DNA from 4 places in the Anaerostipes hadrus ATCC 29173 genome. Region 2 is predicted to be linked to each of the others. Evidence: riboswitches for the same ligand, from Rfam matches in the RefSeq annotation. Region 2 holds a riboswitch; each other region holds the start of a gene.
The links. Region 2 has a riboswitch for FMN ahead of ribB (3,4-dihydroxy-2-butanone-4-phosphate synthase). Riboswitches for the same ligand answer to the same signal wherever they lie in the genome.
Positions count from the first base shown of each region.

Region 1: another riboswitch for FMN. It lies ahead of ribD (bifunctional diaminohydroxyphosphoribosylaminopyrimidine deaminase/5-amino-6-(5-phosphoribosylamino)uracil reductase RibD); the one in region 2 lies ahead of ribB (3,4-dihydroxy-2-butanone-4-phosphate synthase).
Region 3: another riboswitch for FMN. It lies ahead of QUE18_RS11090 (ECF transporter S component); the one in region 2 lies ahead of ribB (3,4-dihydroxy-2-butanone-4-phosphate synthase).
Region 4: another riboswitch for FMN. It lies ahead of ribB (3,4-dihydroxy-2-butanone-4-phosphate synthase); the one in region 2 lies ahead of ribB (3,4-dihydroxy-2-butanone-4-phosphate synthase).

Region 1 is NZ_AP028031.1:690,772-693,941, reverse strand. Features, by position in the region: partial or broken gene ribA (GTP cyclohydrolase II) at 1-223, opposite strand, end outside; gene ribE (riboflavin synthase) at 244-903, opposite strand; gene ribD (bifunctional diaminohydroxyphosphoribosylaminopyrimidine deaminase/5-amino-6-(5-phosphoribosylamino)uracil reductase RibD) at 885-1,970, opposite strand; FMN riboswitch at 2,187-2,304, opposite strand; gene QUE18_RS03260 (hypothetical protein) at 2,380-2,943, opposite strand.
Region 2 is NZ_AP028031.1:2,123,379-2,126,548, forward strand. Features, by position in the region: gene QUE18_RS10190 (IS1182-like element ISClsp3 family transposase) at 1-755, opposite strand, end outside; partial or broken gene ribB (3,4-dihydroxy-2-butanone-4-phosphate synthase) at 1,007-1,606, opposite strand; FMN riboswitch at 1,809-1,923, opposite strand; gene QUE18_RS10205 (beta-galactosidase small subunit) at 2,627-3,170, opposite strand, start outside.
Region 3 is NZ_AP028031.1:2,321,560-2,324,729, forward strand. Features, by position in the region: gene QUE18_RS11080 (histidine phosphatase family protein) at 1-34, opposite strand, end outside; gene QUE18_RS11085 (thioesterase family protein) at 192-584, shown strand; gene QUE18_RS11090 (ECF transporter S component) at 648-1,265, opposite strand; FMN riboswitch at 1,413-1,555, opposite strand; gene QUE18_RS11095 (3-deoxy-7-phosphoheptulonate synthase) at 1,754-2,782, shown strand; gene QUE18_RS11100 (hypothetical protein) at 2,806-3,170, opposite strand, start outside.
Region 4 is NZ_AP028031.1:1,590,004-1,593,173, reverse strand. Features, by position in the region: gene QUE18_RS07790 (iron-containing alcohol dehydrogenase family protein) at 1-655, shown strand, start outside; gene QUE18_RS07785 (YezD family protein) at 740-892, shown strand; FMN riboswitch at 1,173-1,287, shown strand; partial or broken gene ribB (3,4-dihydroxy-2-butanone-4-phosphate synthase) at 1,503-2,111, shown strand; gene QUE18_RS07775 (hypothetical protein) at 2,334-2,468, shown strand; gene QUE18_RS07770 (Rqc2 family fibronectin-binding protein) at 2,528-3,170, opposite strand, start outside.

The DNA of each region.
Region 1 (3,170 bases), 1.4 Mb from region 2:
TTCGCTGTTCTCCACAATCACAGCGTAGAGATCCAAAAGTATCCCCAGTCAGGCACTCAGAATGCACACGGCATAAAACTGGTTCTCCGTCTGCGATATCTCCTTTGACCAGTGCTACATGATGTTCCCCACTTCTCTGGTCTACATACCCATGTGCCTCAAATGTTCCATATTTTGTTGGAAGCTGTGCGATTACTTCGCATACTACATCGCTCATCTTGTCTTTTTCCTCCTCGTTTTTTATTAAAATCCAGCATTTCTTAACATTTCCATTGTTAAGGTGCTGTTTGTATGTTTGTCGTTTGTTTCCTGCTGATCAAAATGCAGCAGTTTATCTATATATTTCCCAACCATGTCATTCTCCAGATTGATCTTATCTCCTGGTTTTTTATATCCAAAATTGGTATTTTTTATGGTATGTGGGATCATGGATACGGAAATGGTATCATCGCTTAACTTAGCGATCGTCAAGCTGATTCCATCGAGTGCGATCGATCCTTTTTCAATACAGTATTTCATGATATTTTCTGGGGCTTTGATCGTAAACCATACAGCATTATCATCTTGTTTTATACTAACAAGTTCCCCTGTATCGTCCACATGGCCTGCTACCATATGACCTCCGAACCTTCCATTGGCTGCCATCGCTCGCTCTAAGTTGACAACAGATCCCTTTTTTAAACTTCCAAGACTGCTTCGGTTGAATGTCTCATTCATCACGTCTGCCTGAAATGTATTGCCTCTAATGTGAGTCGCTGTCAGGCAGACACCATTAACTGCTACGCTGTCTCCCAATTTAAGATCTTCAAAAATAACATTTGCTTTGATCGTAAGGACTGCTGCTTTGCTTCCTCGCTTCAGGGATATGACTGTTCCTAATTCTTCTACGATTCCGGTAAACATGATCTCACCTTCCCTTCCAGTAATATGTCATTTCCAAGTGGTGTTGCCTTTAATTCATCAAATACCAAAGCTTCTTGGATCCTTTCGATTCCTTTGCCTTCTACAGGTGTTTTGGCCTTTTCTCCTCCAAATAATTTTGGAGCAATATAGGCATAAACTTTGTGAACACAGTCGTTTTTGATCAAGGATTCATTCAAGATTCCACCACCCTCAACTAAAACACTGTCAATTTCCATATTTCTTAACTGTTTTAAAACTTCTTTGACATTGACCTTTCCGTCTTGTTCTGACGTTTTTAAGATCTTGCATCCTTTTTGTTCTAATTTTGCAATTTTTTCTTGATCTTCACTTATGGTAGCAATGATCGTTGGAATTTCTCTGGCTGTTTTTACGATATTTGATCCTTCCGAAATCCTTAAGTTTGAATCACATATCACACGGATTGGATCATTTCCATGTTCAATTCTTGCATTTAACATGGGATCATCTGCTAAAACCGTACCGATCCCTGCCATGATTGCTGCATACTGGTGTCGTAATGTATGTGCATGTCTTCTGGCTTCTTCTCCTGTGATCCATTTGGATTCACCGGTTGCTGTTGCGATCTTTCCATCCAATGTCATTGCGTATTTTAACGCTGTATATGGAATATCATTTTGAATATAGTGAAAAAATATATCGTTTAACTGTCTGCACTCTTCTTCAAGGATTCCTGTTTCTGTTTCTATGCCATGATCATTCAGGATTTTGATCCCGCCTCCTGCCACTTTCGGATTAGGGTCTAAGTTCCCGACATATACTTTCTTAATCCCCGCTTCGATCAATGCTTCCGTACATGGTGGTGTTTTTCCATAATGGCAACATGGCTCCAATGTTACATAAATCTCAGCTCCCTCAGGATCTTCTATACAGTTTTTTAAGGCATTTCTCTCTGCATGTAATCCGCCGATCTTCTCATGATATCCTTCCCCAATAACCCTTTGATCTTTTACGATCACTGCTCCGACTAAAGGATTTGGATTGGTATATCCACAGCCTTTCTTGGCAAGTTCGATCGCACGCCGCATATATTCTTCTTTCAAATATTTTTCTCCCTTCCCTTCAGGTTCTTTGATTTTGGGAGGTTGGATTTTGATTGGTATTGAAATCGGAAATATAAAAAGGAGCTCCTGATCTTTGTTCTAATTCTTCAGGAACTCCTTTTTGATATCTTGATATTTCTTTTTGAAATAAAAAATCCTGGAATTATAAAAATCCCAGGACATGATGATCAATATCACTTCTTAAATCTTCTTCCATCCAGACTGTACTGTCGGCCTTGGAATCTCACCAAGTCATGCCATATAAGGCTCGCGGGCTATAACCGCCGGTAGGGACTTGCACCCTGCCCTGAAGACGTTATGTAATTTATTTATAGAATAGCACTCGCTAACTGTTGTGTCAAGTGAATTTTCTATCACTTCAGCATAGCGTTTTTTACATTCTCTTTCGCATAAATACTACAAGTAAAGCAAAAATCACGACTGCAGCTGCTCCGATCGCAATCCCTGTTGTGTGTTTTTTCTTTGTTTCTTTCTGCTCTTTTTTCTTTTTTTCTTCTTTTTGTTGTTTCTGTTCTTTTGTTTCTGTTGTCACTTTGGTCGTTGTTGTTTCTGTTGTTCCTTGTGTTGTTGATTCTTTTGCAGATGTTGTACTGTTGTTTGTCTGTTCTGTAGATGAATTTTCTTGTTTTGTTGTACTATTTTTAGATTGTTTATCTTTTTTTGTTTCTGTCTTCACAGTTGGATTTTTCTTTTCTTCTATGTCATTTTTCTGGTTCTTTCCCATATATGCATCTGCTTCTGGAACATCAATCTTTCCATCCATATAATCCTGATATGCCTGTTCTGCCCCTGCTCTTGTTGGTGGATAACCATGCGAAGACAGCCATGATTTCGCCTGCTGCTTTTCTTCATCTGTATATGCATAAGTCGCCACCGGACGGCTTGTGATCATTACTGCTCCCAGAATCAGCATTAAAACTAATAATAACCTTTTCATTTGATACTCCCTCTTTCATTTTGAAACTGTTTGATTAATCTTGTATATTATAGCATAATTTAGTAAGAGTTCTATAGATTATTCGTTTTTATACAATCCTGATTTGAAGTGGTAGTGTTGGTCATGTATGAGTCAGAAAAAAGATAAGAAGAACTATTTATAAGGATCCAAGGTGACACTCCGCATTTTTGAAAGCGTTTTTTACAAATCGCCGATCCGCGCCTGTT
Region 2 (3,170 bases):
GCCGTTTCTACTGCATATGCAAAAACATGTTTATGTTCTCCTTTGCGAAACCATCCGCTTTCTGGATCTGTAATACTGCTCTTTTTGGTTTTTATATCGTCTGGTATCTGTTCAAGCTCATTATGTTGATCATTCCCAGATGTGGGAGGTGTTGGCGGATTCTTCTTATTTTTATCTTTTAGAGGTTTTTTCCCATGTGCCTGTCGGTCTTCATTGATCTCTTTTTGTAATTCATCTTCATACCAGAGTGCCTGTTCATGAGCAACTCTTTTTCGCATTTTTTTACTGTTGGCACATGCTTTTACATGAGTTGCATCAACAAAGATCTCGTCCGTATTGATCAACTTATACTTCATACATTCTTCCAGAATCTTTGAAAATATCTGTTCAAAAAGATCCGTGTCTTTAAATCGGCGGGAATAGTTCTTTCCAAACGTTGAAAAATGCGGTACAGGATCCAGCATATCCAGACCAAGAAACCAACGGTAGGCAACATTTACTTCAATCTCTCGGATCGTCTGACGCATACTTTTGATTCCATAAAGATATTGAATAAATGGAATTTTAACGAGCATAACAGGATCCATACTTGGACGACCATTGTTTTGACAATATTTATCTTCTACAAGATCGTAAATAAAGTTCCAGTTGATTGCTTTATCAATCAATCTTAGCATATGATCCTGCGGAACCATGGAATCCATTGAGAACATCATCATCTGTTCTCGTTTCTTGTCTGCATTTTTCGTCATCATAAAAAACACCGCCTTTCTGATAATTTTATTATACCAGAAAAACAGTGCTCATAGTAAAAGTCCCGGCAAATACCGGGACTTTGTCTACAGTCTGAAACCACTTATTTCTAAGTGGTTTCTCAGGTTGAACAATATATTCAGCTGATGTGTCCATGGACTGTAGCTGTAATTATATACATGTAGTATCATTCCAACATATCAATGACAATTATTTAACCTATATCTTAACATTTCTTTTATATTTGCTTGCATTTTCGGTAATCTTGCAAATTTTTTATTGTTATAAATTTCATTTGATACTGTTGTGCCAATTTTGATAATTCCTCCGTTCTCATCATTGTTCCATCTTCTCTCATAATCTCACAACACAATCCACATTCTTTTAAACCTGCCAATCTACATAAATCTACCGTTGCCTCGGTATGTCCGTTTCTTTCTAATACTCCATTTTTCTTTGCTTTTAATGGAAACATATGTCCTGGTCTTCGGAAATCTTCTGGTTTTGCATCTTCCTTAACACATGCAAGAGCTGTAATCGAACGTTCTACCGCTGAAATTCCTGTCGTTGTTGTAATATGATCAATGGATACTGTAAATGCTGTTTCGTGATTGTCTGTATTATTTTCTACCATCTGTGGCAGTTTTAGTTTTTCTACATATTCCTCTGACATTGGCATACAGATCAGTCCTTTTCCATGTGTTGCCATGAAATTAATATTTTCTGTGGTTGCAAATTGTGCTGCACAAATAAAATCTCCCTCGTTTTCTCGATCCTCATCATCTGTTACCAAAATAATCTTCCCTCTTCTTAAATCTTCTAATGCTTCTTTAATTGTATGAAACGTTACCATCTTGTTTCCTCCTAACATTGTTCTAAAGTTTTTGTTGATGATTTCTTTTATTGATTATCCTATACCGCCTCCATTAAAAAATGCCCTGGACAAAACGTTCAAGGCATAATAAAAATATTTGAATTGTTTATATATAAATCAATTGCTCTGGAATAAAAATATCCCAGAGCAATTAATCATAGTTAAAGAAACTTTTTCATGTTTTTTTCTTCTTTCATCCAGACTATACTGTCGGCTTCGGAATTTCACCGAATCATGCCTTACGGCTCGTGGGCTTTACCACCGGTAGGGAATTACACCCTGCCCTGAAGTTTTTTATTTAATTGTATAGTAATTATAATATGTTTATATTTTAATGTCAAGTTTTTAACTAATTAATGCATATTTGTCTTAATGAGTAATTTTTTCCTTATTGCTTGTATCAAGATTTCCCGTTGGTTCATCTGCAAGTATAATCTTTCATGGTTTTAACATCGTTCTTGCAATTGCTATTCTTTGTTGTTCTCCACCACTTAATTCGCAAACCTTATGTCCCAGATATTCCAACTTTCTCTAAAGATTCTTCTAACTCTTTTTCTTTAAAATTCTTTGTTGAATTGCAAAACTAAATTCCAGTCCATTTAAGTCAAAGCCAGAAGTTAGTTTTGCAAACTATCCCCAGAAATTACTATTGCAAATAAAAAATTATGATATATTAATGATTCAGATTAAAAATTTCTTTTAATCTTTTTTCGATTATCTATCGTCTTCATTAAAAATGCCCTGAACAAAATGTTCAAGGCATAATAAAAATATTTGAGTTGTTTATATATAAAAAGACAAAATATGCATATTAAACAAATTTTATCTTTATTATATTGATTTTTTTTGCAACTGCTCTTTATAATCTATGTTGCACTTCTCTCGGTAACACTTCGTGATTTAATGAGTTTACCGACTAAATCTACCGTTGGTCCTAATCAAAAAAGCTTTTTATCCAATCTCTAGTAATCTTAACATTCATATGTGTCCCTACTTTGCTTAACAGATAGTAAATGAATAATCTATATCTTCTTCTGCACTGATACAATATTCATCTTCTACATTGCTGCCCCAACTGTCAATGCCTCCAACACCTCGAACTGCTCCATAAATACAAAGAATCGTTCTTCTTGCTGGTGGCAATTCTTCATGATGCAATGCATTTTCAATTTCAGATGCTGTATAAGGTAAGCATGAAAAAGCAAATGGCTCATCTTTTTTCTCAATACGAAGTGTTTGAGATGAATAATCTGTCCTGCTATTATCGAGACTCGTATGTCTTACAATATCTACCCATTCTGTATCCATTCTCATACCACATTCCTGTGGAACAAGATATGGTGTTAGGCTCAAATCAGAAACTTCATAGACTCCTTCTATTGCTCCTGCTTTTCTATCTGGATAAGTTTCTCCTGATAATCCTTTATATAAATATTTATCTGCCAACGTTGGCATAACAAACCTCATACCAAAGACTGGGAATTCAGGTAATCCTTTAACACCATTATAATGCACATTCACCTGAATTTTTCCTGTAATATCT
Region 3 (3,170 bases), 200 kb from region 2:
CATGTCTGATCAAATATAATTTCAAACCAAGCACCTCCAATTTACCAATAGCATACCTTATTTTTCAAATCGAGTCCAGTCTTTCTTCTTTGTGCAATTTTTTGTAAAAATGTGAAAAAACTATGGAATTTTTAACGAACTTTGCTATACTAAAGATATACATATAAACTAAAATTTTAGGAGAGAAAATTATGAACATTCATGTTGGAGACGAAATCGAATTAACAGAAGAAGTAGTTCCAGAAAACACTGCTGAGAAATGGGGAAGCGGAAGCCTTCCTGTTTATGCCACACCTGCCATGATCTCTTTGATCGAGCAGTCTGCAGTTAATCTACTAGCTGGAAAACTTGAAGAAGGACAGACTACTGTTGGAACAAATTTAAACATTGCGCATGTTTCCGCAACACCAGTTGGTGGAACGATCAAATGTCATTGTTCCTTAACAGAGATCGACCGCAAACGTCTGGTATTCCATATAGAAGTAACTGATAACAAAGGACGTGTTGGAATCGGTACTCACGAAAGATTCATCGTTGCCAGTGAACCTTTTATGGAAAAAGCAGCTAAAAAATTAGAAGATTAATTTTTAACTCTGTGTACGCAAAAGGTGCCGGAATTCTTATTCCGACACCTTTTTCTTATCTTCTTATCTGTTTGTTCCCTTTAAGATTGGAGAAATCTTCTTGTAGATAAAGAATGTGATCACAACACTGCACATTCCTTTGATAAATGTAAATGGCATATTAAACCAGATCAATGCATCCCATAATGTCTTTACATTCTTGTTGATCGCCTGATATGCTCCAAGAATTGCCTGCATTGGCATGAAGTTTGTGTATACTGGATATACAACAAAGTAGTTTGAAAATACACTGACTACTGACATCAGGACTGCTCCTGCTAATGCTCCGATCATTGCACTCTTCTGTGTTTTCTTTCTCTTATAAATAAGTCCTGCTGGTAATACAAAGCATACACCTAAGATAAAGTTAGATAGTTCTCCGACTCCACCTGTCTGTGTATGAAGAAGGTTGATCGCATTCTTGATAAAACATACTGCAATTCCAGATACCGGTCCCATCGCATATGCTGCCAGTAATGCTGGAAGTTCTGAAAAGTCAAACTTGATAAATGGTGGTATCAACATTGGAATTGGAAATTCCAAAAACATCAGCACAGTTGCTAATGCTCCTAACATACCTGTCACTGCGATCGTTCTGATATTGAACTTCGTTCTCTTCATTGTCATTGTGTCTCCTGCCATGATAATTCTCCCTTTCTGATTTAAAATCTTAGCTTTATAGGGTCTCCCTATAAATTAAAAAATCCTGTCCATTTATCTACATAAACGACAGGGCTTCTGACTTGATCACATATCTTCTATCTGCATAACATCTTAAGATATGTCATCCAACTACTTCTTTCATCCAGACTATACTGTTGGTTCAGGATTCTAACCTGATCGGCCAAACGCTCGCGGACTTGCCTCTCTTGGAGTATCACCGCCAGTCGAGAATTGATACTTTCGTATCTCACTCTGCCCTGAAGTTGGAGAATCAATCTTCTCTACTTCAATATTCAATTACCAGAAAATGAAAGTGTTTCCTGTTTATAAATTTTATTATAATAACTCCTGTCTATTTTGTAAAGTCCCATTTCACATTTCCTTATCTTTACACAAAGATTATTATTTGTTAAAATATACACAAGCAAATTTGCTTTATTGTATGAATTGTTAAGGAGAAAACAACTATGGGAATGCACAAAATCGCTAAAATGCCTTCTCCAGAGGAACTAAAAGAAGAGATGCCTCTGAGTGAAGAAGCAAAACAAATCAAAGCTGCAAGAGACAAAGAAATCCGTGATGTATTCACAGGCGCATCTGATAAATTCTTAGTTATCATCGGGCCATGTTCTGCAGATAATGAAACTGCTGTTATGGATTATCTCGGACGTTTGGCAAGAGTTCAGAAAGATCTTGCTGATAAGTTACTGATCATCCCTCGTATTTATACAAACAAACCTCGTACAACAGGTGACGGATACAAAGGTATGGTTCATCAGCCAGACCCTGAGAAAGCACCAGATATGGCTAGTGGACTTCGTTCTGTCCGCAAACTTCATATGGAAGCATTAGAAGAATTCCATATGCCTGCTGCAGACGAAATGCTTTATCCAGGAAACTGGCCATATATGGAAGATCTTTTATCTTATGTGGCCGTTGGAGCTCGTTCTGTAGAGAACCAGCAGCATCGTTTAACAGTTAGTGGATTTGATATTCCTGCCGGAATGAAGAACCCAACTGGTGGTGACTTAACTGTTATGATGAACTCTATCACAGCTGGACAGCACCAGCATGATTTCATTGCAAATGGATATGAAGTCAAGACAGATGGTAACCCTCTGACACATGCCATCTTACGTGGATCTGTCAACCGTCATGGAAACAATATTCCAAACTACCATTATGAAGATCTGACTCGTGTTGCTTATATGTACGAGAAATTCCAGTTAAAGAACCCTGCTGTTATCGTTGATGCAAACCACTCTAACTCTGGGAAACAATGGGATCAGCAGCCTCGTATCGTACAGGAAGTTCTTCACAGCAGAAGTTTCTTACCTGAGATCAAATCTCTTGTTAAGGGTATCATGATCGAAAGTTATATCGAAGATGGCAACCAGTCCATCGGTAACGGTGTATATGGACAGTCTATCACTGATCCTTGTCTTGGATGGGACAAATCTGCTGCTCTGCTTTACCGCATGGCAGATTATATATAGAAACGTATAAGATCCTAGATATATCACTTCCAAAGGTTCAGGATTCCTGACATGATCGACGGATTGATGAAACTTTCCAGGATGCATCCCAGTATTATAAATGTTATTTCAAACCAAATACTGAAACGAAATAAGAAGGAATGTCTCTGTTCATAGAGCATTTCTTCTTTTTTTTGGGCATAAAAGTTTCGCTTGATCAGCAGCAGCAAGGTGATCACATAACAGATAAAATGTGGAAATAAACTCATAAATACAAGAACCAGTCCTTTGATGCCCATTTGCACGATCTGCAAAGATAACATTGATCCAAAGAAAAATGCCATACAAAATGCAAAACTGTATAAAAAAATCCAAGGTTGCAAAAGATATGCCCCCAGATAAATAAATG
Region 4 (3,170 bases), 530 kb from region 2:
AGGAATCAAAGCACCAATTGCATCGGAAAGTTTTTATCCACAATATGCGATCGTAGATCCAACACTTACATGGAGCATGCCAGCAGATCTTACGGCAAGTGCAGGAATTGATGTGTTATCTCATGCAGTAGAAGGATACTGGAGCCGCTTGCACCAACCAATTTGTGACGTATTGGCTGTCTATGCAGCAAAACTAGTTCTTACAAATATAAGAACGGTATACAAAGATCCAAACAATCAGGCAGCAAGAGAGAAAATGGCAGCAGCATCTCTGATCGCAGGACTTGCATTTGGTCAGCCAAAAACAACTGCTTCCCACGCATGTTCTTTTCCATTGACAAATTTATACCATATTCCACACGGAGAGGCTTGTGGTTTGACATTAGATTTCTTTATCCGATTAAATGGAACCAAAGATTTTAGGACAAGAGAATTGACCAGTCAATTAGGATTTTATGATTATGAACAATTTGCAGATGCCGTACAGAGATTAAAAAGAGATCTTCATTTAAGAACAAATTTAACCGATCTTCATATCAATGAAGAAAAGAAAGAAGAATTGATACGATTAAGTCATCATGCCAATTTAAAAAATAATCCAGTGGAAGTTACAGATGAAGATTTGAGAAGACTTTATGATGGTTTATGTGACTGAAATATTGACAGAAATATGAAAAATAGGTATAATCGAGTAAAAACAGATAAAACATACAGGATTAATAGGAAATAAGGTGGGCATATGGAACATAAAATAAAAAGATCACAAGAACAACACCAATGGAAAGAAAAAATTGAAGAGTTATTAAAAAATATGAAATATGGCAATATAACGATCATTGTTCAGGATGGAAAGATCATTCAGATTGATAAGACAGAGAAACATAGAATATAGCAAATCGAAAATCAGTCTCAGAAAAGGATTGGAAAGCGATCATCAGTGGATTATGATTCTCAAAAAGGAGATGTAATTATATGGAAAACATAATTATCCTGTGAATTAAAAAAGACGATTTAAAACTATCAAGGTGCAAGCAATATTTTATCATTCTAACTGTCTCAGTCCATTGATATGATCCAAAGTTTCGTAGAATTCTTTTTGATATGGACAGTAGCTGCATAGCTTAAATCTTGACAACAAAAATCAAAATTATTATAATTAATATATAAATAGAATAAATCTTCAGGGCAGGGTGAAAATCCCTACCGGTGGTAAAGCCCACGAGCCGTAAGGTATGATTCGGTGAAATTCCGAAGCCGACAGTATAGTCTGGATGAAAGAAGAGAACAAAATATGGAAAAATGGAAATGTTTTTACGACTATGGTCAATTGCTCTAGAATATTTTTGTTCCAGAGCAATTGATTTATATAAATAAATTCAGATATTTTTTACTCTGCCTTGATCAATCATTTAGATCAAGGCATTTTTAATGGGGTGATAAGATAAAACTAATAAACAAATATGATCAAGAAAAATTTTAGAATTATGGCAGGAGGATATAAAATGGTGACATTTCATACAATTGAAGGTGCATTAGAAGATTTAAAAAGAGGAAAGATTATTTTGGTAACGGATGATGAAAATCGAGAAAATGAAGGAGACTTTATTTGTGCAGCACAATTTGCTACAACAGAAAATATAAATTTCATGGCAACGCATGGAAAAGGATTAATCTGTATGCCAATGTCGGAGGAGTATGTAGAAAAATTAAAACTTCCGCAAATGGTGGAAAATAATACAGATAATCACGAAACAGCATTTACTGTATCAATCGATCATATTACAACAACGACAGGAATTTCAGCAGTAGAGCGTTCAATTACAGCTATTGCATGTGTGGATGAAAATGCAAAACCAGAAGATTTTCGAAGACCGGGACATATGTTTCCATTAAAAGCAAAGAAAAATGGAGTTTTAGAAAGAAATGGACATACGGAGGCAACGGTAGATTTATGTAGATTAGCAGGTTTAAAAGCGTGTGGATTGTGCTGTGAGATTATGAGAGAAGATGGCACAATGATGAGAACAGAAGAATTAGCAAAATTAGCAGAGCATTTTCAAATGAAATTTATAACAATCAAGGATTTGCAAGATTACAGAAAACGCAAAGAGATATAAAAGAAATAGTCAGTTGACGATTGATCTCTCAGAGGATTTTATGTTGGTGGAAAGCTGTAGTGAGATTGCGAATGTGATAGATATTGTGGAAAGTCAGATGAATTAGGATAAAATGGGACAAATTTTGTCATAAGCTAGAAATGTATAAAATCAAGAAAGAAGGATTCCACATTAGAAAATGTATAAGGATCCTTCTTTTTATTTGGAGATAACGAGATGGCAATATCAAAATTAATGTATATGAAAGAAACAGCAGGAAATCCAGCGAGACACTTAAAAAGAGCAATCGAATACGTTATGAATCCAGAAGAGGATATTAATCGACGATTGTTTGGTTTCTATTATGTATAAATTTAAAAAAATTGATATAAAAAATGTAGGATTTATAAGGCCTGCAAAGTGTTTTTAATTTATTCAACAATTTCAATTCCATCAATATTCGGAACACACATCATAGAATAGTTTGTATGATAAATGACAAATCCAGGTTTTGCCTTTGGTGGCTTTCTTAGTTCTTTTCTCTGAACATAATCAATCTCAACCTTCGGTGCCTGACGCCCCTTGGAATAATAAGCTGCAAGGCGGCCAGCTTCTTCAAAGGTAGCATCTGGAAGAGTCTCCGCTTGTTCCTTTCGTACAATAACATGGGACCCAGCCATATTCTTTGCATGGAACCACCAGTCCCCGCCATTTGCAAACTTAAAACTTAATTCATCATTCTGATAGTTATTTTTTCCAACATACATATGGAAACCATCAGAAGAGACAAAATGTAATGGTTTGGATTTTGCCTGTTTCTTTCCCTTTTTCTTTCCGTGGCTCTTAATATAACCATAATCAGAAAGTTCATCTTTGATCAGCTGCAGGTCTTTCTCATCTTCGGATAAAGAAAGAGCAGTAGAGATCGAATCGAGATGATCAAGATCAGCTTTTGTCTCCACGACAAGCTCAGAAAGAGCTTCATAAGTACGTTTTAGCTTATTATATTTTGCAAAAAACTTTTTGGAATTCTCCAAAGGAGTCTTTGTTGGATCAAGAGGGATCGTAATCTCT